3 regions of the Arthrobacter sp. G119Y2 genome follow, and region 3 is predicted to be linked to each of the others. Evidence: riboswitches for the same ligand, from Rfam matches in the RefSeq annotation. Region 3 holds a riboswitch; each other region holds the start of a gene.
What was found. Region 3 has a riboswitch for S-adenosylmethionine ahead of WKB88_RS07125 (bifunctional o-acetylhomoserine/o-acetylserine sulfhydrylase). Riboswitches for the same ligand answer to the same signal wherever they lie in the genome.
Positions count from the first base shown of each region.

Region 1 (10,349 bases), on a different contig from region 3:
TCGTCCACAAGGCAAACGGGAATGCTGATTCCGCCGCGGTCCAGTTCCGCAAGCAGCAGGTCGGCGTAGTCCCGGGCCATCTGCGTGGAAGCGGTTTCGGTGCCCCGCATGCTGCGCGGCAGGCCAACAAAGATCTGGACCGCGCTGCGGTCTGCCGCTTCACGCGCGAGGACCCGGATGTCGCTGTTCTTTTTCGCGTCGCGTTTGAGGGTCTTGACGGGCATGGCCAGCATTCCGTCCGGATCGCTCACGGCCAGGCCCACCCGGGCCAGGCCGACGTCTACCCCCAACTTAACCCCGCGGGGGTAGTCCTGCGGCTCCATGTCAGCCCCGATTGGCAACTGCGGCTTGGATTGCAGTGAGTGCCTCGCCGAGCTTCGAGGCGTCCGAGCCGCCGCCCTGGGCGACGTCGTCCTTGCCGCCGCCGCCGCCGCCGAGTACTCCGGCGGCCAGCTTCACCAGCGCACCTGCCTTGACTCCTGCGGCGCGGGCTTCCTCGTTGGTGGCAACAATCACCACGGGACGGGAATTGGAGACACCGGCAACTGCGACGACGGCGGCTCCGCTTCCCAGCCGCGACCGCAGATCCAGCGCGAGGGTGCGGAGGTCATCGGCACCCGCTCCCGATCCGGCGTCGTGGGCAAGAACACGAACGCCGTCGACGTCCACGGCCTTGCCCACCAGTGCAGCGGCCGACGCGGCCAGCTGCTCGCGGCGCAGCCGTTCGAGTTCCTTTTCGGTTGCCTTCAGCTTGGCCAGCGTGGCGGCCAGGCGGTCCGGCAGCTGCACGGAGGGAACCTTGAGCATTTCGGAGAGTTCGTTGACCAGGGCACGCTCTGCGGCCAGGTGGCGGAAGGCATCCATGCCCACGAACGCTTCGACCCGGCGGTTGCCCGAGCCGACGGACTGCTCCCCCAGCAGGGTGAGGCTGCCGATGCGGGACGTGGATTCGACGTGCGTGCCGCCGCAGAGTTCGCGGGACCAGTCGCCGTTCATTTCGACGACGCGCACCGTGTCGCCGTAGGCTTCGCCGAACAGCGCGGTGGCGCCCAGGGCTTTCGCTTCCGCCAGGGACATGACCTTGGTCTCGACCCGGTAGTTGCTGCGGATGGCCAGGTTGGACACCTCTTCGATTTCCGACTTTGCGGCATCGGAGAGGCCCTCGCCCCAAGAGAAGTCAAAGCGCAGGTAGCCGGCCTTGTTGAAGGAGCCGCGCTGCAGCGCTTCCGGGCCGAGGATCTGGTGCAGTGCGGCGTGCACGATGTGCGTGCCGGAGTGCGCCTGCTCGGCCTCGTGGCGGCGCTGGGCGTCAACGGCGGCCAGCACTGCCGAACCCTCGGCGATTTCGCCTTCGCGGACGATCGCCTTGTGCACGCTCAGGCCCTTGACCGGACGCTGGACGTCCTGCACTTCCAGGACAAAGCCGTCGCCGGTGATCAGGCCGGTGTCGGCAGCCTGGCCGCCGGCTTCCGCGTAGAACGGCGTCTCGTTCAGCACCAGGGAGATTTCCGATCCCTGGCCGGCGTGCGGGACGCGCGAGCCGCCGGAGATGATGCCGCGGACGGAGGATTCACTGGTCAGCTCGTCGTACCCGGTAAAGACGGTGGAGCCGGCTGCCAGCAGCTCGTTGAAGACCGAGACGTCGTTGTGGCCGTGCTTCTTGCCGCGGGCATCGGCCTGGGCGCGCTGGCGCTGCTCGAGCATGAGCGAACGGAAACCGGCCTCATCAACTTTCAGCCCGGCTTCTTCAGCCATTTCCAGCGTGAGGTCAATGGGGAACCCGTACGTGTCGTGCAGGGTGAAGGCGTCTTCGCCGGAGAGCGGCTTGCCGGCACTCTTGGACTCCTTGACGGCTTCCTCGAGGCGCTCGGTTCCGGAGGCGATGGTGCGCAGGAACGCCTTTTCCTCGGCATAGGCGATCCGGCTGATGCGGGCGAAATCCGTCTCGACCTCGGGGTAGGTGCCCTTCATGGCGTCGCGGGAGACCGGCAGCAGTTCGGGCAGGACGGCGGTTTCCACTCCCAGCAGGCGCATACTGCGGACCGCGCGGCGGATCAGGCGGCGCAGCACGTAGCCGCGGCCTTCATTGGAGGGGCTCACGCCGTCGGCGATGAGCAGCAGGGCGGAACGGACGTGGTCGGCGACCACGCGCATGCGGACGTCGTCGGTGTGGTGCGGGTCGGAGGGGTCCTCGGCGGAGGTGTATTCCTTGCCGGAGAGTTCCGAGGCCTTGTCCAGCACCGGGCGGACCTGGTCCGTCTCGTACATGTTCTCCACGCCCTGGAGAATCATGGCCAGGCGTTCCAGGCCCAGGCCGGTGTCGATGTTCTTCTGCGGCAGCTCGCCAAGGATTTCGAAGCTGTCCTTGCCGGTGCCTTCGCCGCGCTGGTACTGCATGAACACGAGGTTCCAGATCTCAACGTACCGGTCGTCATCGGCTGCCGGACCGCCGTCGACGCCGTAGGCCGGTCCGCGGTCGTAGAAGATCTCGGAGCAGGGGCCGGCGGGGCCGGGCTGGCCGGTGGACCAGTAGTTGTCCTTCTTGCCGAACTTCTGGATGCGGCCGGCGGGAACGCCGATCTTGTCGCGCCAGATGGCCAGGGCTTCGTCGTCGTCCTCGTAGACGGTGATCCACAGCTTCTCGGGCGGAAGTCCGAAACCGCCGTCGGCAACGGGCTTGGTCAGCAGCTCCCAGGCGAAGCCGATGGCTTCTTCCTTGAAGTAGTCACCGAAGGAGAAGTTTCCGGCCATCTGGAAGAACGTGCCGTGGCGGGCGGTCTTGCCGACTTCTTCGATGTCCGCGGTGCGGATGCACTTCTGCACGCTGGTGGCGCGCTTGTACGGGGCCTTCTCGCGGGCCGTGAGGTAAGGAATGAAAGGCACCATGCCGGCCACGGTGAAGAGCAGCGACGGATCATTGGTGACGAGGGACGCGGAGGGAACCACCGTGTGGCCCTTGTCGCTGAAGAAATCCAGCCAGCGGCGTGCAATCTCGTGGGACTTCATGGTGCTTTTTACCCTTCCGGTAATTCAGGCGTTTCGCTCAGTTGAGGCTGCCGGCACGAGGTGCCGGATGGCCGGTTGTGGATGTCAGCGGCGTACGGCAGCCATGGTCTCGGCAACGGTGTCGCCGGTGTCCATGCCCAGGGCGGTGCGCAGCTCGCCCTCACGTTCGCTCATGCCGTCGCGGAACGCGTCGGCGAAGTTCTGCAGGGCGTCGGCGGCGGTGCCGACGGCCTGGTTGAGTCCGGCGGGACCCAGGGTGTTCCTGGCGTCCGAGAACCGGCGGACGGCGATGACGCCGATGGTGACGCCGATGGACATCCAAAAGACTCGCTTGATCATGGGTTTCGCTCCTGTGCTGGTGGCGGGGTTAGCGGCTGCGGCGGCCGCGGCTCTTGCTGCGGGAGGAAAGGGCCGAACGGACTCCGTAGCTGAACGCTGAGACCTTGATCAGCGGCGACCCGACAGTGGCGGCCACCAGCGAGGACAGGGCGGAGATGTTGGCGGTTGCGTCAGAGACGTTCGAGGAAATGCCGTCCACCTTCTGCAGCTGCAGGTTGGTGGTGGACACCGTGGTGGTGACTTCCTCGATCAGCGGAGTGGTTTCGTCGCTGATGTTCCGGATGGCTCCGCGCAGCTCGTCAAAGACCTTGCCCAGCTTCCAGATCGGGACGGCCAGCAGCACTACCAGCACCGCGAACACACCGGCAGCAATCAGACCGGCAATATCTCCACCCGACATGGCACTCCTCTTGGGGTTGAAAAACTAAGACTTTCCGCTATGTACCTTACCTACTCCGCGGCCGCAGCACTTACTTGTGCCCCCGGGCACAGGCGAAGCCGGCGGCCGGCGGAACGGCAGCGGCGGGACGGGCAGCGGCGGCCCGACCCTAGGGCAAGCGGCAGGTGCCGCTTAACCAAACAGCCCGCGGCTTGGGCCGCGGGCTGTTCGAAAAATCGAGAAAGACTCGAGATTAGCGTGCGTAGTATTCCACGACGAGCTGCTCTTCGCAGGTCACGGGAACTTCCGAGCGCTTCGGGCGGCGCACGAGGCGTGCCTGCAGCTTGTCCAGGGAAACATCCAGGTAACCCGGAACGGCGGGCAGGACGTCGCGGTGGGCGCCGGCAGCGGCAACCTGGAACGGCGTCATGGTCTCGCTGCGCTGGTGCACATGGATGAGCTGGCCTTCGGAAACGCGGAACGACGGGCGGTCCACGCGGGCGCCGTCAACCATGATGTGACGGTGCACAACAAGCTGGCGGGCCTGGGCGATCGTGCGGGCAAAGCCGGCGCGCAGCACGAGGGCGTCAAGACGCATCTCGAGCAGCTCGATCAGGTTTTCACCGGTCAGACCGGCGGTGCGGCGGGCTTCCTCGAAGACACGGGTCATCTGTGCTTCACGGATGCCGTACTGGGCGCGCAGACGCTGCTTTTCACGCAGGCGTACCGCGTAGTCGCTGTCCTGCTTGCGACGTGCGCGGCCGTGCTCACCCGGCGGGTAAGGACGACGCTCGAAGTACTTGGCTGCCTTGGGGGTCAAAGCAATGCCGAGGGCGCGCGAAGCGCGGGCCTGACGGCGTGCACGTGTGTTGTTAGCCACGTTCACCTTTCACTGTTTTGGCGGTTTGGCCACCGCAGCCCTGGTTCTCACCGGGATACCGTGATGACTGATACGTAAGTACTGGCCTCCATTAGGGAGAGCTCGGGCCAACCGCTGCCTTCTGCTACAGACACGGCACCGGGCACAGCTCCCCGCTTACAGCGGGGAAGGGGGTCCGGCGTCGCGCTTGCCAGTCAACCATCAATCCTAGCACGGGGACGGACGCAGTTCCTTCCGGCGGCTCCCCCGGAGACTCCCCCGGCTACTTCCCGCGGATGATCCCGCGCAGCCGCTGAAGCCGCGCCGTGATGTCCCGTTCCACGCCGTTGCCGGTGGGCTCGTAGTAGTTGCGGCCCACCAGGTCATCCGGCGGGTACTGCTGCCGGGCAACGCCGTGCGGTTCGTCGTGAGAGTAGACGTAGCCCTTGCCGTGCCCGAGCTGCTTGGCTCCGGGATAGTGGGCGTCGCGCAGATGGGCGGGAATGCCCTGCCCGCGTCCGGCGCGGACATCGGCGATGGCGGCATTGATGCCGTTGTAGGCGGCGTTGGATTTGGGGGCGGTTGCAATATGCACCACGGCCTCGGCCAGGATAATCCGCCCTTCGGGCATGCCGATCAGCTGGACCGCCTGCGCTGCGGCCACCGCGGTCTGCAGGGCCGTGGGATCAGCCATGCCCACGTCTTCGGCGGCCGAAATCACCAGCCGCCGGGCAATGAACCGCGGGTCCTCCCCTGCCTCGACCATCTTGGCGAGGTAGTGCAGGGCAGCATCGACGTCCGAGCCGCGCAGGGATTTGATGAAGGCGCTGGTGACGTCATAGTGCTGGTCTCCCGCGCGATCATAGCGCAGGGCTGCCACGTCCAGCGCCTTTTCCGCGTCGCTGAGCGTGACCACCGGGGTCTCCTCGCCGTCGGCCCGTTCGGAGTAGGCGACGCCCGCGGCCGCTTCCAGCGCAGTGAGTCCGCGCCGCGCGTCGCCCGCTGCCAGGCGCACCAGGTGTTCCAGCGCCTCTTCGGTCAGCGTTACGCGTCCGGCCAGCCCGCGCTCGTCCTCCACGGCGCGCTGGAGCAGCGAGGCTATGTCCTGTTCGGTCAGCGGTTTCAGCGTCAGCAGCAGGGACCGGGACAGCAGCGGCGAAACCACCGAAAAGGACGGGTTTTCGGTGGTGGCGGCCACCAGCACCACCCAGCGGTTCTCCACGCCGGGCAGCAGCGCATCCTGCTGGGCCTTGTTGAACCGGTGGATTTCGTCCAGGAACAGCACGGTGGTGATGCGGTGCAGGTCGCGGTTGGTCAGGGCGTCCTCCATCACCCGGCGGACATCCTTCACGCCGGCGGTGATGGCGGACAGTTCCACGAATTTGCGTCCGGAACCGCGTGCAACGACATGGGCGAGCGTGGTTTTACCCGTGCCCGGAGGTCCCCAGAGCATGACCGACGACGGGCCGGCGGGGCCGCGGTCGTCGGCCGATTCGGCCAGGGTGCGCAGCGGGGATCCCGGGCCGAGCAGGTGCTGCTGTCCCACGACTTCGTCCAGCGTCCGCGGCCGCATCCGCACTGCCAGGGGGCTGCGCGGACGCTTCCGGCCGTCATCGCCCGCGGCGGAGTCCGACCCGCCGTCGTCGTACCGGTTGTCCGTGCCGGTGCCGCTGCCGCTGTCACTGTCGGTGTAGCTGTCACTGTCGCTGCTGAACAAATCACTCACATCCCAAGGCTACTCGTGCCGTAGCGTGGAGAAGGCCCGGCAACCGCCGGCTCAGCCGCACCGGAAGAATCGTCGAATGCCCGCCACCCGAACCACGTATGTATCACCCGAGCGGCTGCCCGGCTGGCTGGACCGGTTTGCAGCAGGCAACGGAGAGCTGGCGCTGACCCCCGAGCACGGCGGGCTGCACCTCGCGGCCGCCAACGGCACCGAGGCGGAAATCCTGGCCCCCTGGCCGGACGACGGCAGGCCGGGGCGGGGCACCAACGACGTCGAACGCCTGGTGTCACTGGCCGGCCAGTCCCGCACCCTCGGCATTGTGCTGCTGCGCCGCGGCGGATATGCGGCGGGCGTGGCCCGCGACGGACTGCTGCTCGCGTCCAAGGCCGGCACCCGGTACGTCCAGTCCCGCACCGCAGCAGGCGGCGGCTCACAGCAGCGCTTCGCACGTCGGCGCAGCAACCAGGCTGATGCCCTCGTGCAGACCGCTGCCGAACAGGCAGCCCGGATCTTCACCGACCAGCAGCCCGAGTACCTGGTATTTGGCGGCGACCGCGCACTGACCGAGCTGCTGGCGAACGAGCGGATTTTCCAGCCGTGGAGCGGCTTGGCCCGGCTGCGTCCCCTGGACGTGCAGGATCCCAAGCTGGCCGTGCTGGCCAGGGCCGCAAAGGACGCGGCCTCTGTTTTCATCCGGATTACGGTGCCCTAGCGGTCCGAACTGCCGTGCAGCTTCAGTCCCCCGGGCAGTTTCAGTACTCCCGGTCCCCGACCCCGGCGAGCCGGCGGACAATGATCCCGGCGGCATCCCCGCTCACCTGCCGGTAGCCGGTGCCGGCCCACAGGCTGACCCCGTCGGGGTTGCCCTCCGCTGCTGCGGCGGCCCGCAGCGGTCCGGTGATCTGGTTGATGTACGGGTACGCATCGGGCGCGTCCGGGTAAGTGCGCATGAATTCGTTGGTCAGTCCCCGGGCCGGCCGACCCGAAAAGGCCCGGGTCAGTGACGTTTCCTGCCAGCGGGAGCCGAGCGCCGCTTCCCGCAGCGCCAGGCGGTGCACCGGACTGGTCCCCGCTTCAGGGCTGAGCAGCAGGAGCGTTCCCACCTGCACCGCCGTTGCCCCGCAGGCCAGCGCCGCGGCGGCGTCCGACGGAGCAGCTATCCCGCCGGCGGCGACCAGCGGCAGGTCGGATACTTCCGCGATTCCGCGCAGGAGTTCGTCCAGCGGCACGTCGCCGGGCGCTTTGGCGCTGTCCAGGGTGCCGCGGTGGCCTCCCGCCCCGGGTCCCTGGACGCACAGAACCCGGGCTCCGGCCCCGGCTGCTGCCCGGGCTTCATCCGGGTCCGTCACCGTGATGACGGTGCAGATGTCCCGGCCGGCGAGCTCGGCCAGCACGGCAGCATCCGGCAGCCCAAATGTGAAGGACACGACCGCCGGCTGCTCCTGCAGGACCAGATCCAGTTTGGCCGGCCAGCCGTCGTCGTCGTCCGGGTTCGGGTGTCCGGGCTCCAGCCCGGTGCCGGCCGCCAGCCGGTCCCGGAAAGCCAGCGCCGCGGCAAGCTTTCTGTCTGCCTCGGCAGCGGCGCAGGTATTGGCGGCGTAGGTATTGGCATGGTCCGGCACAAAGAGGTTCACACCGAACCCGGCACCGGTCAGGCTGCGGGTCCGGAGAATCTGCTCACGGACAGCGTCGGCGCTCTTGTAGCCGGCCGCCAGGAATCCGAGTCCCCCGGCGCTGCTGACCGCAGCCGCCAGTTCAGGAGTGGATACGCCTCCCGCCATCGGCGCGCCGAGGACGGGAAGCGGCAGGGAGTGCAGATTGAACATGCGGGTCCTCAGCAGGTTTTACAGGGTGACGGTGCCGTCGATGGATGTGACCGTGGATCCGCCCACCCAGATTTTGCCGTCGCGCGTGAAAACGCGGACCCGGCCGTCGCGCCTGACCGCCGTACCCTGCCTGACGATGTACCGCTCCGGTGCCAGCTCAGCGCCAATCAGCCACTGCGCCAGGCCGGCGTTAAGGCTTCCGGTGACGGGATCTTCGGTGATGCCGAGCCCGGGCACAAAGGCGCGGACCTCGTAGTCGGTTTCAGCGTCCGCAGGCTGCGCGCCGATGACACCCACGCGCAGGCTTCCCATGACAACCGGATCCGGCTTCAGTGCCAGCACCGCTGCGGCATCCGGGAGCAGCAGTCCCAGCCAGCCGGGTCCGTTGTCGATCCAATTGGAGGCAAGGATCTGGGTGCGGTCCAGGTTCAGGGCCTTCAGCGCCTGGTCAAGGACCTCGTCTTCAAGCGGTCCCGAGCGCAGCAGCGGCGGTGCGGCGAAAGCGGCAATGCCGGCATTGGCGTGCAGCGTCACGAGGCCGATTCCGCATTCCTGCACGACGACGTCGGGATAGCGCCGCTTGTTCCCGGCCTCCAGCCACGCGTGGCAGGTTCCCAGCGTGGGGTGCCCGGCAAAGGGAATCTCGCCGCCCGGGGTGAAGATGCGGACCCGGTAGTCAGCCCCGTCCCTGGTGGGCGGCAGCACGAACGTGGTTTCCGACAAGTTGGTCCACCGCGCAAAAGACTCCATGTCGGAGTCCGAAAGGCCTTCGGCTTCCAGAACCACGGCAAGGGGATTGCCCAGATACGGTTCACTGCCAAAGACGTCCACCTGTTTAAACCACCGCTGTTTCATAGCCAAACTCTATCCCCTGGCTGCCGGGAGTTTTATGAAGCGGAGTTTTACGAAGTAAGGCATCCGTTTGCAACCCTGCATCGGCCGCGCCTACCTTGGGAGAAGAATCAAGAGTTCCAGCCACGGGCCCTGGCCGGCTGGACGGCAACCCTCTCGCCGTAGCGGGGTGCTCCAGGTGACGATTCGGCCGCCCGGCGAGACTCTCCCGGCTGCGGCAAGTACCGCGCTGGTGGCGCCGCGGCCGTAATGGCCGCCGGCACCGCGCTTAAGGCAGAGGATCTTTCCACCATGTCCCTTGTTAGCGACCTTCAGCCGGCAGCCCTGCGCCGCGCCTTTTCACGTTTCCCGTCCGGCATTGCCGCTTTGTGCGCGGTGGTCGACGGAGAGCCGCAGGGAATTGTTGCCTCGTCCTTTACCGTGGGCGTGTCCATGGACCCGCCCCTGGTCCTGTTTGCCGTACAGAACACGTCCCGCACCTGGCCGGTGCTCCGGCCGGCAACGCGGATCGGCGTATCCATCCTGGGCTCCGAACACGAGGGAATCTGCAAACAGATCGCATCCAAAACCGGCGACCGTTTCGCCGGGCTTGACCTGCACACCGACGAGTCCGGTGCCCTGTTCCTGGACCGTGCCGCCCTGTGGCTGGAGTGCTCAGTGGAGAACGAGGTGCCCGCGGGCGACCACACAGTGGTGCTGCTGCGGGTTCACGGCCACACCTCCCACGACGACGCCCATGAGCCGCTGGTCTTCCACGGGTCGGCGTTCCGGCAGCTCAGCGTCCCTGAATTCGCCTGACCGGAAAGCGCCGCCGGGAACTGGAAATTGGAAGCCGCGTCAATTCATTTTCCGCGGCACATTCCTTGCCGGCACGGTCTCCGTTACCAAACCTTTACATCATGCCATGGACGGACTATTGTTCTTCGGATTACTTCGAAAGGAAGTAGCGGAGATGAGCACAAACAGAAATGTCCACGGCACATCACACAAAAAGGGAAAGCCCGGCAGCCGGCCGGGTTTGCCGCTTTCACGGAAGGCTTTGCTTCCGGCAGCAGTACTGGGCCTTGTACTGGCAGGGTGCACCGCGCAGGAGGAGCCGGAGGCCGCTTCCAGTAAGCCGGCCTCGCCCTCAGCCTCTGCCGAGGAGCCGGCCCGGCCGTCCTCTTCAGCCGGCGAGCCCGGCACAAACGGCCTCAGTCTGGAGATCGCGCCGAATGCCACCCAGGCACCCGGCACAGAGGCCTCGCCGAATGCCGCCCAGACACCGGATGATCCAGCTGTGCAGGCTCTGTTCCGGGCGGACAATCCCGTGAGCGTGGAAACTTTCTTTCAGCAGCAGCCGCAGTGGCGTCCCGCCAACGC
Region 1 covers NZ_JBBPFS010000005.1:267,640-277,988, reverse strand. The annotation lists gene ruvX (Holliday junction resolvase RuvX) at 1-323, opposite strand, end outside; gene alaS (alanine--tRNA ligase) at 325-3,006, opposite strand; gene WKB88_RS13035 (hypothetical protein) at 3,091-3,345, opposite strand; gene WKB88_RS13030 (DUF948 domain-containing protein) at 3,374-3,745, opposite strand; gene rpsD (30S ribosomal protein S4) at 3,978-4,604, opposite strand; gene WKB88_RS13020 (replication-associated recombination protein A) at 4,867-6,309, opposite strand; gene WKB88_RS13015 (acVLRF1 family peptidyl-tRNA hydrolase) at 6,386-7,021, shown strand; gene WKB88_RS13010 (nitronate monooxygenase) at 7,062-8,135, opposite strand; gene WKB88_RS13005 (PhzF family phenazine biosynthesis protein) at 8,154-8,990, opposite strand; SAM riboswitch class IV at 9,096-9,217, shown strand; gene WKB88_RS13000 (flavin reductase family protein) at 9,279-9,785, shown strand; gene WKB88_RS12995 (hypothetical protein) at 10,297-10,349, shown strand, end outside.
Region 1: linked by a shared signal. The riboswitch ahead of WKB88_RS13000 (flavin reductase family protein) and the one ahead of WKB88_RS07125 (bifunctional o-acetylhomoserine/o-acetylserine sulfhydrylase) in region 3 are both predicted to bind S-adenosylmethionine.

Region 2 (10,349 bases), on a different contig from region 3:
GGTGTACGGGTCCTCGGGCCGGGTCAGGATGTCCAGCACCGGGCGGTCCTCGCGGATGCGGCCGCTGTTCATCACGACCACCCGCGAGGCGTAGTCGGTGGCGACGGCCAGGTCATGCGTGACAAAGAGGACGGCGGTTCCGTAGGTGGTGGCAAGCCGCCCGAAGACCTCCAGCACGCGGCTTTGCACCGTGACGTCCAGGGCCGAGGTCGGTTCGTCGGCAATGAGCAGGTCCGGCTGCAGGGCGAAGGCGATGGCGATGAGGACCCGCTGCTTCAGCCCGCCGGAGAGTTCATGCGGATACTGGCGCATGCGTTCTTCCGGGCGGTCGATGCCGACGAGTTCCAGCAGCCGGATAACCTCCCCGCGCAGTTCCGCCCGGGTGAGCCGTTTTCCGCGGGGTACGGCCTCGGGGTGCAGGCGGAAGATCTCGGCAACCTGGGTTCCGATGGTTTTCACCGGGTCCAGGGAGGCTCCGGGATCCTGAGGAACCAGACCGATCCGGCGGCCGCGCAGCCGCCGGAAGCCGCCGTCGGCAAGGCCGGTCAGGTCCTGGCCGTCGAAGGTGATGGTCCCGGCGGTGATGCGCCCGGTATCCGGCAGCAGCCCGATGATGGCCTTGGCCAGAGTGGATTTTCCGGACCCGGATTCGCCGACGATTGCGACCACTTCGCCGCGGTTCACCTCGAGGTCGACGCCGGCGGCCGCCGGGGCGGCAGTGTTGCCGGAGCGGGAAAGGGCGCGGCCGTACTCGATGGTCAGGCCGCGCACCGAGAGCAGGGAGCGCACAGGAGAGTCAGCGGCGGACGGGAGGGAGGATGGTCCTGTGGAGGAGTTCATGCGGGATTCCTTTCTCAGAACCGGAAGCTCTTGAGCAGTTGCCGGCCGAGGGCGGCCAGCAGGACCACGGCGGCGACAATGACGAGGCCGGGCAGGGTGGTCATCCACCAGGCGGTGCCCAGATACTGGCGGCCCTCGGCAATCAGCAGCCCCCATTCAGGCTCGGGCGGAGGTGCGCCGAAGCCGAGGAAACCCAGCGACGAGACCACGAGGATGGCTGCACCCAAATCCACGGCGACGAGTGAGAGCACCGGGCCGGCGGCGTTGGGCAGCAGGTGCCGGCGCAGCACGGTCCAGTAGGTGCCGCCGGTGAGGAAGGCAGCCTCGACAAACTCCAGGTTCCGCACCCGCAGGACCTCGGCCCGGACCACCCGGGCGAAGGAGGCGATGACGGCGATGCCCACCCCCAGGCCCAGGGACACTGGCCCCGGGGCGGACGCCGTGACGATGATCAGCGCGATCAGGAAGCCCGGAACGGCGAGCAGGACATCGACCAGACGCATGGTGACGGCGTCAGCGGCGCGTCCGCCGGTGGCAGCGAGGACTCCGATTCCGGTTCCGGCCACGAGTCCGATCAGCACGGCCAGGCCGGCGGTCAGGAAGGTCTGCGACGTTCCGTGCACCACGCGGGCAAACACGTCCCGACCCAGGTGGTCGGTGCCGAACCAGTGCTCGAAAGTGGGGGCCTGGAACTTCTCCTGCGGGATCCCGCTGATCGGATCCTGTCCGGTGAAGAGCCCGGGAAAGAGCGCCGCCGCGGCGATCAGCAGCACCGGCAGCAGGGTCAGGGCGAGGGCGGGACGGAAACCCGGCCGCCGTCGTCGTCGTGCCGGTGCGGCGGGCGGGTCTGCTGCACCGGGCGCAACGTCGCCGGGTGCTGCGGAAGGGGAAAGCAAAGTCATGGGAAGTCCTCGGGAGAGCGGTGTCAGGAGGCCAAAGCGGGGGCTGAACCCTGCCTGGCGTCTTTGAGGATGCGCGGATCCAGCAGGGGGTGCAGCAGATCCACGAGGAGGTTGACGGCCACAAACACCGTGGCCGTGAGCAGCACCAGGCCCTGGACCAGGGGCACGTCCTGGGTGGTGACCGCTTGCAGGACCACCGAGCCGAGGCCGGCGCGGGCAAACACGGTTTCGGTGATCACGGATCCCGCGAACAGCGTGCCCACGGTGATGCCCAGGATGGACAGGGCGGGTCCGGCGGCGTTCTGAAGCGCGTGGCGGCAGAAGATCCAGGCCGGAGAAGCGCCTTTGGCCCGGAGCACGTCAATGAACGGCTGCCGGTAAACCTGCTCCACGCTCTTGAGCAGCACCTGCGCCATGGGCGCCGAGACATGGACGGCGAGCACGAGCACCGGGACGGCGAGGGACAGGAAGGACCCGTCGGGGAACAGCGGCAGCAGGCCCAGCCGGATGGAGAGCAGCTCCAAGAGCACGAGCCCCAGCCAGAACACCGGTACGGCGGAAAACAGCGGCGGCAGGTTCGCCAAAGCCCGCCGCAGCACCGGCCACGGTGCCAGGGTGGCCGCCGCGACCACGGCCAGGGCAATGACGACGGCGGTCGCCAGCGCCGAGCCGGCCAGCGCGAGGGTGGAACCGAGGGCTCCGCCGATGCGCTCGGTCACCGGTTCGCCCGAGGTCAGGGAGTAGCCGACGTCGCCGCCCAGCAGCGCTGCCAGCTGCGCCAGGTACTGGATGAGCAGCGGCTGGTCGTAGCCGTACTGGGCTTTCATGGTGTCGATCGCGGCCTGGTCCACCGCGGAATCGGAGGTCAGGAAGATGGTGACCGGATCACTGGGCAGCAGCTGCACGGCGAGGAAAATCAGGGTGTAGGCGAGCCAGACCACCAGCAGGGCCTGCCCGATCCGGTGCGCCAGATAGCGGGCCATGCTTAGCCGTCCGCTTTCCAGGCGCTCTGGAAGATGGGCGCCGTGCCGGAGGTGAAGTCAATGTGGGTGTTGCGGTGCGCGCCGTAGACCTGGACTTCGTCCCAGAGGACCAGGGAGAAGGCCTTGTCCACCACGAGCGCCTGCTGTTCCGCCGCCAGGACCTCGTCCCGTTCCGGGCCCGGGGCCGCGGCGCGCTCGGCGGCGAACAGGGCGTTCAGCTCCGGGTCCGAGGTGTGCGTCATGGTGTTGTTGGCCGGTTCGAAGATGGGACCGAGTCCGGCGTAGATGAACTGGCGGGTGCCGAAGAATTCCACCTTGGGATCGGGCATGGCCGTGGTGAGGAAGGTGTTGTCGCCGGCACGGTTGTTCAGCTTCACGCCGATCTGCCGCCACTGCTGCTCGATCAGTTCGAAGGCCGGTTTGATGACCACTGAGTTGTTGGAGCTGGTGACGGTGACCTCGAGTTTCTCGCCGTCCTTCTCGCGGATGCCGTCGCTGCCTTCCTGCCAGCCGGCGTCGTCCAGCAGCTGCTGGGCTTTCTCCGGGTTGTAGGCCAGGTCAGCGCTCAGGTCCACGAATCCGGGGGCCTGGTGGTTCAGGACCGACGCCGCCAGAGTGTAGCTCTCGGAGAGCACCGTGTCCTTGATGGTCTGCCGGTCGATGCCCGCCTGCAGGGCCTGCCGCACGGCGGGATCGGCCAGCTTTCCGCTGCCGGTCCGCACGGCTCCCATGTTCACCGTGAGGTCCACGCCGTCGGCCGCGAGCACCTGGTTGCCGCTGGATGCCAGTGCGGCCTCGTCCACCGGCTGCAGGCCGCGGACCAGATCTACCTGGCCGGACTGCACGGCGCCGGCGCGGTGCGCGACCTCGGGCAGGTATTTGATGACCACCTTGTCCAGGTGGGCCTCGCCCGGGTTCTCCGCCCCGTCCGGAGCCCAGGCGTAGCCGTCCCGCTTGGCGAGCACGACTTCCTCATCGGGCTTTTCGGATTCGTAGACGAAGGGCCCGGAGCCGGAAATGGACGAGATGGCCGACTGCCCGGCCGCGTCCTTCTGCAATGTGGCCGGGGAGACGAGTCCGGCAGTGACGGAGGAGGTGGCGCGCAGGAAGTTGGAGTTCGGGGCGTTCAACGTGACCACCACCTGGTCCGTGCCGGTTACTTCGCTGGTTTGGTAGCCGGCGAAGTCCACGTTCGGCTGGATCTGGGCGGCGGGAAGGCCCAGGCCAAAGCTGTCCAGGTTGGCCTTCACCGCCGCGGCGTCCAGCGGGGTGCCGTCGCTGAACGTGACGCCGGGGCGGATGGTGAAGGTGAATTCGGTGCTGTCGGCGTTGGCCGAGAAGGCCGAGGCGATCCAGGGAACCAGCTCACCCTTCTCCGGATCAAAGTAGGTCAGCCGGTCCAGCACCGAGTTCAGCACGTTGGATTTCTCGTAAAACCGCGCGGCCTGGGTCTGCCAGTTGTTGATGGGGGTGACCTCGGCGTACACCAGCGTGCCGCCGTCGACCGGTTCACCGGACGTACCCGCTGGGGCGTTGGCGCCTGCTGTCTGGGAACCGGATCCGCAGGCAGACAGGGTCAGTGCCGCCGCGGCCAGGAGCGCCGCGACCCGCAGGGGAGTGCGGGAAGCAACCGAGGTGCGGGAGGTGCGGGCCGCAAATATGCGGGGGGATCGGGGGGAGTCGTGCATGGGATCCTCTCGGGTCGCACCGAGGAACACGGCATTCGAGCACGCAGGAGCCGCTGCTGCACAGCTCTGCAGCTAGGGCCCAACGGGGAAGTGAGTCCATCGGTCCTGGCATGAGCACCGGCCCCGAAGGGTGGTTGCTGCGGCGTCAACGAGCCAGGTCTCTCAGCCGCTCTGGATGGGAAATGTCCGGATTCGAGAAGCGGACACCACCATGGAAGCTTGGCGGAGGCCGCCCGGGCAAGAGAATGACGCCGCGTTGCCGCAAACTCCGCAGCGTGACGTCATGCGTCTCTTCCTGCGTCACACAGGTGTCATAAACGTCCGCGGAGCAGGCGGTTCGGCCGGCGCGACGGCGTGCGGGCGGGCTTGGCGGCGGACCGTTCCCCGGGTGCCCGGTAACGCACGCGCCGCCCGGCGTCGCTGAGCAGTTTCACGCCGTCGACCATTGTTTCGCGCAGTTCCATCAGTGCGAACTGGTACCGCTCCGGCGCCCGGGAGGAATCACGGAGGTAGCGGGTGCAGGCTGCGGACATGCGCATCAGCACATCGGTGTTGGCGGATCCGCTGCGCAGATGGGCGAGGGTTTCGATCATGCGCTCGCGTGCATCCAGCACGGTGGCGCGGCAGCGTTCCTCGTCGCCGGCGCCCTGGATCACCTGCGGTTCGATCGGGGCCAGCGGACGCTTCAGGTGCAGATCCGTGACGAGTGCGTTCAGGGCCGCATTTTCGTCGCGGCGGTCAATGCCTGCCCGGATGCTCCAGCCGGCGGCGGTTCCCAGAACGAGCGCCGCGAGGGCCAGGAGGGACACTGCCAGCCAGTCCATACAAGACCTCCGGAAGAAGCGTTCTTCTACGGTACCCGGCGGGGCTGACCGGAGGACAGGGCTGCGGCCCGTTCCCGGCTTGCGGGCGGGCAGTTAGCGGCTAGCCCTCAGGATCCTGACAACTGCGGCAGCCCAGCCGTAAGCCCTTTCTGGTGATACGGACCCGACATGTCCGCATCGCCGCTGCACCCGCGCTTTTTTCGGACCTAGCGTGAAGTATCCCGAGCGGAGGAGAAGCAGATGGCAATGACGATAGACCTGGCCCGCGCCGTGCACCGCGAACGCTTGGCGGAAGCCGAATCCAGACGCAGGTGGCGGGAGGCGCGGCGCGTGGCCAGAGAACGAGACGCCGCGGCAAGAGACACCGGAGAAAGAGATACCGGAGAGCGAAAGGCAAAGCCGGAGCCGGCCCGCGGGCCCGCGGTCGAATGGCCGGTCTTTACGCTGCGGATCGGGCGTTTCCAACTGGTGGGCTTTCGGACCGTGCGGCTGTAAAACCGTGCGGCTGTAAAAAAGGGCCTTCGGCGGTAGCGGGCACTGCGGCTAGGTTCGGGACTGTATGACGGTCAAACGTCCTGCACAGGCACTGTTACTCTATGGCTGATGCAATTGCATCTAAAAATGTTGCTAACGTCCCGGGGGATCCTTTGCTATTTCGACCTATACAGTCCTGCCCAAAATCGGCCAAGGGCGGCAGATCGGAACAGCATCGGCGTCAGCGGGCTCTCGCGGTTGCCGGCCTGACAGCGGTGGTCCTGGCCGTCGCGGGTTGCGGAACCGAAGAGGCGGAACCTGCTGCGGCTTCCTCCTCCCCGTCCGCAACCAGGAGCGCAACCCCGACTCCGACTCCTTCGGCGACTTCCACGGTCGTCGCCGGTAAGCCGTGCTTCGGAGCCGGTAAGACCGAGACCGTGAGGACCGCGGCCAGCCCCAGCCCGACGCCGTCGTCGTCGGCCTCGGCGTCGCGGGTTCCCACCAAGTCCCCCTCGCCTTCGGCCACCAGCACTCCCACGCCGTCATTCTCGTCCAGCACATCGGTGGTCTTTGTCTGCACCGAGGACGACGACGGCGCCTTGATCTGGATGGACAAGGACAGTTCCACCCGGATCCTCGCGGACCGGCAGGCGGCAGCGGACCAGAAGGAAGCTGACGAGCGGGCAGCCGCAGAGGCAGCAGAAGCGCAGCGCATCGCCGATGACCAGGCGCTAGCCGATGCCCAGGCTGCTGAGGCCCAGCGCCTGGCCGATGAGCAGGCGGCGCAGCAGTACATTCCCCCGGAGCCTCCCGCCCCGGCTCCGGTCCCGGCCCCCGCGCCCGCCCCGGCTCCTGCACCGCCCGCGCCGGCCTACTACCCGAACTGCACGGCAGCCCGCAACGCCGGAGCGGCGCCGGTTTACATCGGCAGCCCCGGCTACGGCACGCATCTGGACCGGGACGGCGACGGCGTCGGCTGCGAGTAGCGGCCCCTGACCAGACGGCCGGAGCAGCCGTGGGTGCGGTGAAGGGGCAGGCCAGTCCTATACCTTCACCGCACCTTCCGTCCCCTGATGAACTGCCGCTGCAGGATGAAGCAGCAGATAATTCCGGGAACGGCCGACGGCTTTAATGAGCACAAGGTTAATTAGTGCAAGGCACTGCAAATTGGCAGCGTTATTGGCAGGGATTTATTCCTGCACCCGCATGCTAGGCTCCTCCCTGTAAGAGTGTTGTTTTATCGGGGGATAGCTACACTCGCATTCCCCTGTTTTTCGGGGGAAAAACTTTGTCCAGTTTCTGCATGTCCTGCGGCGCCAAGCTCCAGCCGGAATGGAAATTCTGCGGTTCATGCCGCGAACCTGTTCCCCGCGATGATGCCGCCCCGAGCGGGCCCGCTGTCCGGGAGACCGGGACCGCAGCGGTCACCGGGCATCAGACGCCCGCCGCCGGTTCTGCCGCCGCCGGTCCCGCCGCCGCCGACACCGCCGACGGATTCAAGAAACCCAGCCGCAGGGTCATCATCAGCGTCGGCGTGCTCCTGACCCTGGCCGCGGCCGGCATCGGCGGCTACTTCTACGTCCAGAATATGATCCGCGGCGGCGCCGGTTCGGCCGAATCCGCCGCCGAGAAGCTGATCGAGGCCGTGGAGGACAAAGACCTGGTGGGCGTTTTCACCATGGTGCCCCCGCAGGAACGCGATGCCTTGCAGCGTGTCCGGGAAGCCGCCGAAGAGCAGGCCGAAGACCACGGCGTCATGGACGCTTTCGCGAAGGTTTCCGACGGCGATTCCGGCGGGGAGAACGGGATGGACCTTTCCCTGGACGGCATCGACATCAGCCTCGGCGGCGCGCAGCCCGTCGTGACGGAAATTGATGAGCACCTGGCCATGGTCAATTTCAGCAGCGGAGAACTGCGGGTGCAGATTGATCCCGATCAGACCACAGGCGCCATCCGGAGCGCCTTCGAAGCCGGCGGGGATATGGACGCCGTCGACGAATCCACCCCCTTTGCCTCCATGGGCGTCAACAACTCGGGCCTGACCCTGATGGCCACGGAATCAGACGGGCGCTGGTACATCAGCCCGCTCTACTCCGGCCTGGAATTCTCCCAGCAGTTCACGAGCAGCTCCCGGGGATACGTCCCGGGTGAGCCGGCGCCCGGCAGCGACAGCCCCGGCGACGCCGCCCGCAACGCCGTGTCGGTGCTTCCGCAGCTGGTCTCCGGCGGCAGCGTCATGCCGCTGGCTCCGTACCTTTCCAGCTATGAGGCCAACGCCCTGCATTACTACGGCGGGCTGATCGACGGTGTCCTGGGCGGTTCCTCCGGCAGCGGCGAGTTCCTCCTGGGCGAGGTGTCCTTCCGCGACGGCGATAAGGACGGCAACCGGACCAAGGCCGTAATGGAAAAAGTCACGGTGGAAAACGAGTACGGCGACCGGTTCACCCTGACCTCCAACTGCGTCATGGAGGACGGCGAGGAACAGATGTGCTCCAACGGTTCCGGCTACGGACTGCGGTACGGCGGCTCTCCGGAACCGGACGGCCTGAGCCTGCTGAACTCCTCAACGGAGTGGAGCCTCACCACGGTCAAGGAAGACGGCAAATACAAGGTCAGCCTGCTGGATTCCGCCGCAGACTGGGCCGTGGGCTGGGTCCGGTCGCTGAGCAGGGAACAGGCGCTGGCGCTGATGGACCTAGCCCGCAGCGAAGACTCCTCGGGGGAACTGTCCATCGGCGAGGAAACCGACGTGGCTTTCAACTCCGCCGGCTACGCGGTGAAAACGGTGAAGCTGCAGGAGAAGCAGCGTCTTGAGATCCTGGGCAATTACGGCCGGGCCCACGTGTACCCGGCCGGAAGCGGAGCGCGGCTGGTGACGCTCGGCGGCAACGCCGATCCTGCGGAGCTGGAGGCGGGCGAGTACAAACTGGTCATCTTTGCCGGCAACGACTGGAGTGAGAAGTTCGCCGACGAAGGCAGCGGCGTGCAGTATTCGGAGGCGGTGAAGGTCTCGAAATACGTCAGCCCGCCCCGGATTGAAGGCTCGGACTACGACTACAGCGGCAGCATCTACACCGAATACAACCGGAACTCCACTGACGAAGTTGAGCTGCAGGTGCCCGAGGGCAACAACGTTGAACTCGTCGTCACCATTACCGATCTGTATTCCAGCGGCTCGAATTCCACGGGAGTCCTCATTCTCACCCTCGACGGAAACCGGTACCAGGTGCCGGTCACAGGGGCCGACGTCGAACAGGTCATTCCCTACCCCGCAGGTTCCGAAACCCAGATTATGGGTCTGGAGCTGGACATGGGCGGCAAATACGGGTCCGTCAGTTATTCACTTGAATTTGTTCGTAAATAGGCCGCGGCCTGCGATCGACATCCATCACAAAAGGGAAGTGTTATGAAATTCTGCGTTCAATGCGGACAACAGCTGGCACCGGAAGCACGCTTTTGCGTCAGCTGCGGTACGCCGGCGCCATCCGGCGATACGACGACGGCGGCGGCTTCCGCAGCCGGGGCGCCGACCCGGGCGGAGGCCCTGCGGCAGCCTGAATTTGCTGCTGCCGGTGCCGTCCATGAGGGCGGACACGGGCACGGCACGGCCGGCGGCGCTTCGGAGACGCAACCGGCTCCGGCCGCAGCACCACAGAAGTCCAACGGGGCATTTGCCGGCATTCCGGTGAGTGACTATGTCCGGGACGGCATTGCCGCCCTGGCGCTGATCATCTCGCTGTTCATGGTCTGGATGATCGACGGCGATTCGGTCTTCGGCTACGGCTCCTACGAGGAGTCCCGTGCGGGCACCCGTGTGGACGTCATCCTGATCACCCTGGTCAGCCTGCTGTCGCTGAGCATCAGCTACATCTGGCGCGCCGGCGTCTTCGGGCCCAGCGTCGGCTACCGCAAGATCCAGGACCTGAAGCTCCTGGCCAACATTCCGTACTTCCTTTTGGTGCTGGTTTACGTAGCCCTGCACCTGATCACGTCCCGAACCTTTGAGCAGAGCTCCTTTGGCACGCTCGGTCCGGCCATGGCCTTCGGCCTGGCCGGAGCTGTGCTGGCGGCGCAGCCGCGGCGCGGGGAAATTGCTCCCGGAAACGTTGACGAGTCCCGCAACCAGCGCTGGATTTACGTCAGCTTCGGTGTTGCGGCGCTGGCAGCCGCGGTGGCCCTGGTCCAGATCATCCGGTACTGGGTGGCCATGGGCGATGCCGGTTCCGGTACCACCGGCTGGGGAATCCTGGCCACCGTGATGGCCCTGGCCAGCGCAGCCGTCCTGGTCTTCATCGCACTGCAGGTTCACAAGCGTTCGGACCGTTGGCGTTCAGCGGGCGTGGTCCTGGCCTTCGGCGCTGCGTTCCTTTCACTGGTGGCACTCTTTGAAGACCAGACGCTGCTGAACCTGAGCCTCAACTCCATCTCTCCCGGGTTCTCCCTGATGTTCTGGATGGCCTTCGGGGCGGCCGTTTCCGCACCGTCCATTGCCCGCCTCACTGAAGGCTCGGCCGTGGCACCGACCGATCCCCGCAGCCGGCTGCAGCCGTGGCTGCTCCTGGCCGCCGGGTTCAGCGCCGTCCTCACCATCGGTGCGGCGATTGGCCTGATCACCGAAGTCACCAGCGACTACTCCGA
Region 2 covers NZ_JBBPFS010000008.1:131,884-142,232, forward strand. The annotation lists gene WKB88_RS16175 (ABC transporter ATP-binding protein) at 1-840, opposite strand, end outside; gene WKB88_RS16180 (ABC transporter permease) at 855-1,742, opposite strand; gene WKB88_RS16185 (ABC transporter permease) at 1,766-2,725, opposite strand; gene WKB88_RS16190 (ABC transporter substrate-binding protein) at 2,728-4,413, opposite strand; SAM riboswitch class I at 4,507-4,595, opposite strand; gene WKB88_RS16195 (hypothetical protein) at 4,725-5,237, opposite strand; gene WKB88_RS16200 (hypothetical protein) at 5,953-6,339, opposite strand; gene WKB88_RS16205 (excalibur calcium-binding domain-containing protein) at 6,320-6,697, shown strand; gene WKB88_RS16210 (hypothetical protein) at 7,015-9,075, shown strand; gene WKB88_RS16215 (zinc ribbon domain-containing protein) at 9,118-10,349, shown strand, end outside.
Region 2: linked by a shared signal. The riboswitch ahead of WKB88_RS16190 (ABC transporter substrate-binding protein) and the one ahead of WKB88_RS07125 (bifunctional o-acetylhomoserine/o-acetylserine sulfhydrylase) in region 3 are both predicted to bind S-adenosylmethionine.

Region 3 (10,349 bases):
GGCCGTGCGCCAGACCGCCGCCGCGCAGGCCGGGGCCCGTGCCACCGTGGGCCGGCTGGAGCCGGTGCCCGGCGGCACCAACGTCATTGCTTCGCGGGTGGACCTCTGGCTGGACGTGCGGCATCCGGACGACGCCGTCACGGCTGCCCTGGTCGAGAAAATCCACGGCCAGGCCCAGAAGATCGCCGCGTTTGAAGGCTGCAGCGTGCAGCTGACCGAGGAGTCACTCTCCGGCACGGTCCACTTCGACCCGGCGCTGCAGCGTTCCCTGGAACAGTCAGCAACCCGCACCGTTCCGGATGCGCCGGTCCTCGCCACCGGAGCCGGGCACGACGCCGGAGTGCTGGCGGCCCGCGTGCCCACCGGCATGCTGTTTGTCCGCAACCCCTCTGGCATCAGCCACTCCCCGGAGGAATACGTGGAGGACTGGGATGCCGATACGGGCGTCCTGGCCCTGGCGGACGTGCTGCAGGACCTGCTGTGACCCGCGCGTTCTGGTGTGAGCAGGGCTGGGTGAACGGAGAGGTGGCGGACGGCGTCCGGCTGGAGGTCGACGACGCCGGGCTGGTCACCCGGTCGGAAACCGGAGTGCCGGCCCGGGACGGCGACTCCCGGCTGTCCGGCGTGACCTTTCCGGCGGCGTCGAACGCGCATTCCCACGCCTTCCACCGCGTCCTGCGCGGCCGCACGCACGACGGCGGCGGCACCTTCTGGACCTGGCGCGAGCAAATGTACGAGGCAGCCGGTGCCCTGACGCCGGAGCTGTATGAGCAGCTCGCCACCGCCGTGTTCGCCGAAATGGTGGTCACAGGATTCACGTCCGTCGCAGAGTTCCACTACGTCCACCACCGGCCGGACGGCAGCGCCTACGGCGGGGAGGACCCGGGCGAGCATGCCATGGAACGGGCGCTGGCCCGCGCCGCCGTATCGGCCGGCATCCGGCTGACCCTGCTGGACACCTGCTACCTGGCCGGCGGGTTCGGGGTTCCGCTGAATGACCGGCAGCAGCGCTTCGGAGACCGCGACGCCCGGGGCTGGCTGGACCGGCTGGCTTCGCTGCGGAAGACCGTCGCCGGGGAGTTCGATCCGGCACAGGTGAGCGTGGGGGCGGCACTGCACTCGGTGCGCGGCGTCCCGGAAGCTGACCTGCAGGTCATCGCGGCCGGCCTGCCGGCGGATCTTCCACTGCACATCCACCTCTCCGAACAGCCCGCCGAGAACGACGCCTGCGTACAGGCCACCGGCCTGACCCCTACGATGCTGCTGCACAAACACGGGCTGCTGACCCGGCGGCTCTCCGCCGTGCACGCCACCCACCTGAGCGGTGAAGACATCGCGGCCCTGGGCGAAGCCGGCGCCACCGTGGTCATGTGCCCCACCACCGAGGCGGACCTGGCCGACGGGATCGGCCCCGCAGCCCGGCTGCAGGCAGCGGGTGCCCGGATTGCGCTGGGAACCGACCAGCACGCCGTCGTCGATCCCTTCCTGGAAATGCGGGCACTGGAGCACGGCGAGCGGCTTTCCTCGGGGGAGCGCGGCCGCTTCACGCCCGCCGACCTGCACGCCGCAGCGTCCGACGCCGGAGCCCGCGCCCAGGGGCGCACGCGCACCGGGTTGGAAGCCGGCGCCGTGTGCGACCTGATGTGCGTGGATCCGGCGAGCATCCGCACCGCCGGGTCCCGTCCCGGGCAGCTGGCCCTGTCGGCCACCGCAGCAGACGTGCATACCGTCGTCGTCGGTGGCCGTGTCCTGTCCCGCAGCGGCCGGCACGCAACCCTCGGCGATCCGGCTGCCCTGCTGGCCGCCGCCGTCGCCGCGGTTGACGCCGCCCGCACCACCGACCCGGAAGGAATTCCGCAACCATGAGTACGGCAACACCCCAGACCGCTTCCACGCTGATCACCAACATCGGCGAACTTTCCACCCAGGACTACACCGATGGGGCGGCGGCTTCCGTCCTTCACCGTGCAGCGGTGCTGTTCGAAGGCGAGCGGATCAGCTGGATCGGCGCCGCCGCCGACGCTCCGTCCGCCGATGCGGTGGTTGACGCCGGCGGCCGGGCCGGGCTGCCGGGCTGGGTGGATTCACACACGCACCTGGTGTTCGCTGGGGACCGCAGCGCCGAGTTCGAGGCCCGGATGACCGGGCAGTCCTACGCCGCCGGCGGGATTGCCGTCACCACGGAGGCTACGCGGGGGGCCTCGGACTATGACCTGACCCGGCTGCTGCTGGCGCGCGTTGCCGAAGCAGCCGCGGGCGGAACCACCTACCTGGAAACCAAGACCGGATACGGGCTGAACCTAGAGGAGGAGCGGCGGCATGCGCGCATCGCCTCCGGTGTGGCCGACCAGGTGACGTTCCTGGGCGCGCACCTGGTGCCCAACGGCGTGGACGCCGACCAGTACACCGACCTGGTCTGCACCGACATGCTCGACGCCGTCCTGCCGTACGTGCAGTGGGCGGACGTCTTCTGTGAAAAGGGTGCCTTCACCGAGGACCAGTCCCGCCGCGTGCTGGCTGCCTGCCGGAAGGCCGGGCTCGGACTGCGGGTGCACGGAAACCAGCTGGGCCCCGGTGCCGGCGTGCAGCTGGCCGTGGAATTCGGGGCAGCCAGCGTGGACCACGTGAACTACCTGTCCGACGACGACGTCGCCGCGCTCGCCGGCACCTGGTCCGGCTGGGACGGGGGCGGGACGCCGGGCACCGTGGCGACCTGCCTGCCCGCCTGCGACCTCTCCACCCGGGCGCCGCTGGCCGACGCCCGCCGGCTGCTTGACGCCGGTGTGCCGGTGGCACTGGCCTCGAACTGCAACCCCGGGACGTCCTACACCAGCTCGATGAACTTCTGCGTGGCGACTGCCGTGCTGCAGATGGGCCTGACCGTCCAGGAAGCCCTCCGTGCGGCAACCTACGGCGGAGCGCTCGCCCTGCGTGTCCACACCGGCACGGACCGGGACGGACAGCGGGCGGTGGGCTCGCTCGCCGTCGGGCACCGGGCGGATCTGCAGCTGCTCAACGCGCCCTCGGCCGCGCACCTGGCCTACCGGCCGGGCATGCCGCTGACCGGCAGTGTCTGGCGCTCCGGTGTGCAGGTGCGCTGACGCCGGATGAGGCCCCGCCCTTGCCCCCGGTACCCGGGCAGGATTGAGATGTGTTTCCCGGCGGGCTCAAGCTCAACCTGCGGCTTCTGCGCGAACGGCGGTTCGAGAAAACCGGCATGGCCAAGGTCACCTGCGAAACGGTCCGCTCCTGACCCGGCACAATAGGACCATGCCCGCCGCCTTCCCCTCCGCCCCCGCCGAAACCCTGGATCCGCGGGCCCGGAAGATGCTCGTTTTTGAAATCCTGATTGTCCTGGGACTGTCGCTGGGCAGATCAGGGGTGTACGCCGTCGTCGAGCTCCTGGAAAAGGCGGCGGAGGGCCAGCTCGCCGGGCAGACGACCACACTGAACCCGGTCCTGGACGAGAACCCGGTGTTCGACCTGGTGTACCAGCTGCTGGGAATCTTCTTCTCCCTGCTGCCGGTGGCGCTGGTGCTGTTCCTGCTGACCGAACCGGGCAAGAGCGTGTTCCGGCGCCTCGGCTTCACCTTCGCCAAACCGGTGCGCGACTTTGCGCTGGGTTTCGGGCTGGCGGCAGTCATCGGCGTCGGGACCCTGGGCGTATACGCCGCGGGGCGTGCGCTGGGCATCACCACCGCTCTGGTGCCCGCGGCCCTGGACACCTACTGGTGGACGCTTCCGGTGCTGATCCTGTCCGCCCTGCGGCACGCCGTGCTCGAGGAAGTCATTGTGGTGGGGTATCTCTTTATCCGGCTGCGGCAGCTGGGCTGGAGCACCCCGGCCATCATCCTCACCAGTGCGCTGATCCGTGCCAGCTACCACCTGTACCAGGGGATCGGGCCCGGGATCGGAAACTTCCTGATGGGGCTGCTCTTCGGCTACGCCTACACCAAGACGAAGCGCGTGATGCCGCTGGTGATCGCGCACGCCCTCGTGGATATTGCCGGTTTTGTCGGGTTTGCGCTGTTCGGTCCGGCGATCGGCATCGGCGACTGACCCGGGCCCGTGCCTGGCTGAGTCAGTGCCTGACTCAGTGCCTGAGGGCAGCTGCCACGGCCTGCCGCCGAGGCCCGTGCGCCCGGGCACGCTAGGATCTCCGGATGAATGAATCCGCGCTGACCCTCGACCTAGTCTCCCCGTGACACTGACAACTCCCTGGGGAGCGGACCTGGATCCGGATGCCGTCCTGCAGGAGTACCCCCGCCCGCAGCTGGTCCGCGACAGCTACCTCAACCTCAACGGCTACTGGCAGTACGCCATCACCTCCGCGCGCCGGGAGGCGCCGCCCGCCGACGGCGAGTGGGACGGGCAGATCCTGGTGCCGTTTTCCCCCGAGGCTGCGCTCTCCGGCGTGAACCGCCAGCTCCAGCCGCAGCAGCTCCTCTGGTACCGGCGCAGCCTCCGCCTGCCCGAGGGCTTCGCCGGCGAACGGGTGCTGCTGCACTTCGGTGCGGTGGACCAGAGCTGCACGGTCACCGTCAACGGGGTTGAGGTGGGAGGGCACGACGGCGGATACCTCCCGTTCTCGCTGGACGTCACCGATGCGCTCGCCGCCGGGACCCGTGACGCCGCGGGCGCCGGTTCCTCCGCGGCCGCCGCCGCCGCCGTGGACGCTGGAGACGCCGCCGCGGCCGCCGGAACCGAACACGAGATCATCGTCCGGGTCCGCGACATCAGCGACACCGGCTACGCCAGCCGGGGCAAGCAGATGCTGGACCGCGGCGGCATCTGGTATACGGCACAGTCCGGGATCTGGCAGACGGTCTGGCTGGAATCGGTGCCGCGAGTCAGCATTTCCCGGCTGGACCTGGTGCCGGATCTCGACTCCGTTTCCGTCACCGTGCACGTGGACGGCTGCACCCCGCGTGGGGGCGGCGCGGCAGGGACATCTACAGGCCCGGACCTGCAGGCAGTGATCACCGTGTCCGCCGGGGGTCGCACTGTGGCGGACGCCGTCGTCGTGCCCGGTGCTGCCACCCGCATTCCGGTGCCGAATCCGCGTCTGTGGACGCCGGAAGATCCTTTTCTGTATGACGTTTCCGTGACGCTGGTTGCCGACGGCGGTGCTGGGGACGCTGGCGCCGGTGAGGAACTGGACAGCATCAGCAGCTACACCGGACTGCGGACTTTCGGGGTCGGACCGGACAATGCCGGCCATACCCGGCTGCTGCTCAACGGCCGCCCCTACTTCCACGCCGGGCTGCTCGATCAGGGGTACTGGCCGGACGGGCTGTACACGGCACCGTCGGATGAGGCGCTGGCCTACGACATTCAGGCTGCGAAAGACCTCGGTTTCACCATGCTGCGCAAACACATCAAGATCGAGCCGCTGCGCTGGTACTACCACTGCGACCGTCTCGGCATGCTGGTCTGGCAGGACCTGGTCAACGGCGGCCGGTCATACCGGCACGCGGTCGTGACTGCGCCTGCGGTTGGCGTACCGCACCGCGACGATAGTGACTATGCCGCCTTCGGACGCTCCGACGAGCAGGGCCGGGACGATTTCCGCGGCGAGCTGCGCTCAACGGTCGAGCTGCTGCGCAACTGCACCTCGATTGCCGTGTGGGTGCCGTTCAACGAGGGTTGGGGCCAGTTCGACGCGAATGCGGCAACGCAGCTGTTGCGCGAACTCGACCCCACCCGGACCATCGACCACGCCAGCGGCTGGCATGACCAGGGCGGGGGAGACCTCAAGAGCGTGCACGTTTATTTTGTGCCGTTCAAGCTGCGGAAGGGGTGGCTCCGGGACGGCCGCGCCGTCGTGCTTTCCGAATACGGCGGGTACAGCCTGCGCGTGCCGGGCCACACCTTCAATGAGAAGGAGTTCGGGTACCGGCGCTTCAAGACCCCCGAGGCCCTGCGGCAGGCGTATAAAAAGCTGCACCGGCGGCAGATCGAACCGGCCGTGGCGCAGGGGCTGGCCGCCACGGTCTATACCCAGCTCACGGATGTGGAGGACGAGGTGAACGGGCTGCTCACCTACGACCGGCGGGTGGTGAAGATCGACGCCGGGACGGTGCGGGACCTCAACGCCGGGCTCATCCGGGCGGCGGCCGGCGCTGTTCTGCCGACGTTTCGGGACTGATCGGTATTCCCCTCCGCTTTGACACCATTGCTCCGCTGCGCAGCGGAGGGATTGTCACAAAGCGGAGGGTTTCTCACAAAGCGGAGGGAATCAGCGGCGGCCAGGTCGGGGCAGCCCGGCCCGGACCAGACGCTGCACCAAACCCTCCGGGTGCTGGGGCGGCCGGGTGATGTCATTCCAGGACCAGCGGACAAATCCGACGCCGGTGGCCCGAATGGCGTCTTCCCGGCGTTTCTCCCGCAGGAGGGTATCCCACGACGGTGCGATGCTTCCTTTGCCGCTTCCGTATTTCACCGCACCGTCGAACTCCCCGACGAGCCTGTGCCCGGGCCAGTAAAAGTCAGTGCGGAACCGCCCTGCCGCAGTGTGGAATTCATGCTGGAGCTCAGGCTCCGGAAAACCCTGCCGGTACAGCACGGCCCGGGAGTAGGACTCACCGGCTGACTCGGAGAGGGCCTGCGCGAAGTCGATAACCCGCCGCGCCCGGAGTTGTTTGGGACGGCCGGGCAAATGCTCCGCCAGCTCGCGAAGGTGTTCCTTCCCCAGGCCGGGAAGACCACGAACGGGATCCGGGCGAAGAACATGATCCATGGCAGGGACTGCACGCTCGAAGTCCAGATAGGCAGCCATGTCCAGGACCGTATGCGCACGGGAAGTTACGGGGAGCCCGTCCCACGCGGTGACCGGTTCCAGCAGCCGGCGCTCGGCCCAGCGGAGATCCCCGCGGCGTCGGCCATGGGTGGGATGAACGGCCAGCAGCAGTACTTCGGCTGACTTCCCAATGACAGGCAGTCCCCAGATGATTGCGGCGGATTGTTGAATGAGGATGCGCTGCCCCGGCACCTGGGCGACAGCGGCCCGGATTCGTGCCCGCTCCCGTTCCCAGGGAGACAGAATCCGCCAGTCCTCCGCCTGCATGTACACACCAGGGCGGAGACGGACGAGTTTGCCCGATCGGCAGCTCAGCGCCAGGGAACGCCGGTCCGTACCATTGGTTTCGGCGTCGGCTGAGTAAATGAATGCCGGGTCCATGCCTCAAGGCTGGACGGGTTGCGGACCGCCCGCCAGCGCAAGAGGCCCGGTTGTGGACAGCCCTCCGGTTTGGGGAATCCCTGCCACTGCGCAGCGGAGGGATCCGGACAAACCGGAGGGATCCGGACAAACCGGAGGGATCCGGACAAAGCGGAGGGATCCGGACAAACCGGAGGGGTCAGGACAAACCGGAGGGGTCCGGACAAACCGGAGCGGCGCAGCCTAAATCTCGACCAGGCCGTTCGCCGTATTGAACGTGACGGACATGATACCGGGGGTTCCCTTCGGGGAAATCCATGTGACGCCCACATTTTCCAGCGGCTCTTCAACCGGCGTGCCCAGCCACCGGGTGACCCGCTCGGCGGATCCGGCAATGGTCAGCGAATTCAGCTTCACGGCACCGGGCATGCCGGGCAGGGCAGCGGAGGGATGCAGCGGCTCAGTGCCCTCGTCCCAGCGCAGCATGTAGGGCACCTGGGGGTCGGCGATGAGGCCGTTGATGCCGATCTGGCGCCAGGTCAGTTCCTGGCCGTCGGGAAACTTGCGGTTGCCCGGGACCGACTCGCGGCCTAGGCGCTCTTCAAACGGAGACAGATCGTCCACTGCAACGCACCAGCCCATCCAGCCGCCGCCGCATTCGGAGCGCTGCCGCACAGCCTGTCCGAAAGGAGCTTTGTCTGATGCCGGGTGGCTCAGGGCCTCCACCACCTCGACATACTGGTGGTTAGCCAGAGGAAGAATCATGTTGCGGGTGCCGAAACGGGGGTGGACGCCACCCTTGACGAAGTCCGCTCCCAGAGCGGAAGCAATCCTCTCGGTCGTGGCCAAAAGACCGTCGGATTCACAGGCATAAGATACATGGTCCAAGCGCATGCGGCCCATAATTGCACGTTGTGACCGACCTCTCGACCAAGGTAACCCTAACTGCGTGTACTTACTTTTTCTGCCCGCGGATCGGGTGCTTTTCCGCCGCTGAACACGGCCCGGGAATCCCTGCTCTTGAGGGCAGGGCCGCTGGCAAAAAATCTACGATGTGCTTATTGATGACCTGCCCCTGGCGAACGTCGTCGTCCAGTGCCCCAGCACGGTAAGCCGTACTGCCCGCTCAGCAGCGCCGCTGCAACGCAGGGAAATGAACCGTCACAGAGGTTGCGGGGTTCGGGGTTATCCGTTTTCATTGGGGGAATAGGTCATGAGTGCCAGCAGATAGCCCCGGCTTGCTGGCCGGCAACCCTCCAACCGCGGTGGGGTGCCCCGGGTGAAGACCTGGCTGTACGTCAATCGGGCGTACGGCAAGCGCGGGTCACACGTGGCTGCCGGCTCTTTCCCGGCTAGAAGTCTCGATGCGGCCCCTGGTCAATAGGGAGCAATGCCATGTCAGGAAACTGGTCCTTCGAAACCCGTCAGATCCATGTGGGACAGGAGCCCGACGCCGTCACCGGTGCCCGTGCGCTGCCGATCTACCAGACGACGTCGTTCGTCTTTCCCAGTGCCGAAGCGGCAGCCAACCGGTTTGCCCTGGCTGAGCTCGCGCCGATCTACACACGAATCGGCAACCCCACCCAGGAAGCGGTGGAAAACCGGATCGCGTCCCTTGAAGGCGGACTCGGTGCGCTGCTGCTCGCCTCGGGCCAGGCCGCGGAGACCTTCGCAATCCTGAACGTTGCCGAAGCCGGCGACCACATCGTCGCCAGCCCCAGCCTGTACGGCGGCACCTACAACCTCTTCAAGCACACCCTGAAGAAGTTCGGCATCGAGACCACCTTTGTGCAGGACCCGGACAACCTCGACCAGTGGCGCAGCGCCGTGCAGCCCAACACCAAGGCGTTCTTCGGCGAAGTGGTCTCCAACCCGCGCCAGGACGTCCTGGACATCGAAGGCATCAGCGTCGTCGCGCATGAGGCCGGCGTCCCGCTGATCGTGGACAACACCCTGTCCACCCCGTACCTGATCCGGCCCATTGAATGGGGAGCGGACATTGTGGTGCATTCGGCCACGAAATACCTGGGCGGCCACGGGACCTCGATTGCCGGTGTCATTGTCGATTCGGGCAACTTCGACTTCGGCGCGGATCCGGAGAAGTTCCCCGGGTTCAACACCCCGGACGAGAGCTACAACGGCCTGGTATACGCCAGGGACCTGGGCGCCGACGGCGTCCTGGGCGCCAACCTCGCCTACATCCTCAAGGCCCGGGTGCAGCTGCTCCGCGACCTCGGCTCGGCCGTCTCACCGTTCAACGCGTTCCTCATCGCCCAGGGGCTGGAGACGCTGAGCCTGCGGGTGGAGCGGCACGTGGCCAACGCCGTCGCGGTTGCCAACTGGCTCGAAGCGCACGACGACGTCATCTCGGTCGCCTACGCGGGCCTTGAGTCCAGCCCGTGGTTTGAGCGCGGTCGCAAGTACGGGCCGCGCGGCACCGGTGCCATTGTCTCCTTCGACATCACCGGCGGCATCGAGGCGGGGAAGCGCTTCGTGGATGCGCTGGAGCTGCACTCCCATGTGGCGAATGTGGGCGACGTCCGTTCCCTGGTGATCCATCCGGCGTCGACCACGCACAGCCAGCTGGGGGCCGAAGCCCAGCTCGCCGCGGGGGTCAGCCCCGGCCTGGTGCGGCTGTCCGTCGGCATCGAGCACATTGACGACATCATTGCCGACCTCGACGCCGGCTTCCGGGCCGCCAAGGGAGCGTAGCGATTCGCGTGACCCTGCCGTCCACGGTGCCGCAGCACCCCGCCCCCGCCCGGGACGGGGTGCTGCGCCATGCTCACATCGGCGGCCTGGATTTGGAAACCGGCGGGCACCTGCCGCAGGTGACACTCGCTTATGAGACGTGGGGCAGGCTCAACGCCGATGCGTCCAACGCCGTCCTGGTGGCCCATGCCCTGACCGGCAGCACACATGTTGCCCGCGGGGACACCGGGGAAGACGGATGGTGGGACGCGCTGGTGGGTCCGGGGAAATCCGTGGACACCAACCGATTCTTTGTGGTGGCCGTCAACATGCTCGGCGGCTGTTACGGCTCCACCGGACCGTCCTCGCCCGATCCGCAGGGCCTGCCCTGGGGATCGCGCTTCCCGTTTGTCACCATCCGGGACTCCGTCCGCGCCGAAGCCCGGCTCGCGGACCAGCTGGGCATCCGGTCCTGGCACACGGTGCTGGGCGGATCGCT
Region 3 covers NZ_JBBPFS010000003.1:105,667-116,015, reverse strand. The annotation lists gene WKB88_RS07160 (allantoate amidohydrolase) at 1-484, shown strand, start outside; gene WKB88_RS07155 (formimidoylglutamate deiminase) at 481-1,866, shown strand; gene hutI (imidazolonepropionase) at 1,863-3,101, shown strand; gene WKB88_RS07145 (CPBP family intramembrane glutamic endopeptidase) at 3,271-4,059, shown strand; gene WKB88_RS07140 (glycoside hydrolase family 2 protein) at 4,202-6,148, shown strand; gene WKB88_RS07135 (hypothetical protein) at 6,239-7,180, opposite strand; gene WKB88_RS07130 (VOC family protein) at 7,403-8,053, opposite strand; SAM riboswitch class IV at 8,369-8,485, shown strand; gene WKB88_RS07125 (bifunctional o-acetylhomoserine/o-acetylserine sulfhydrylase) at 8,555-9,871, shown strand; gene metX (homoserine O-acetyltransferase MetX) at 9,880-10,349, shown strand, end outside.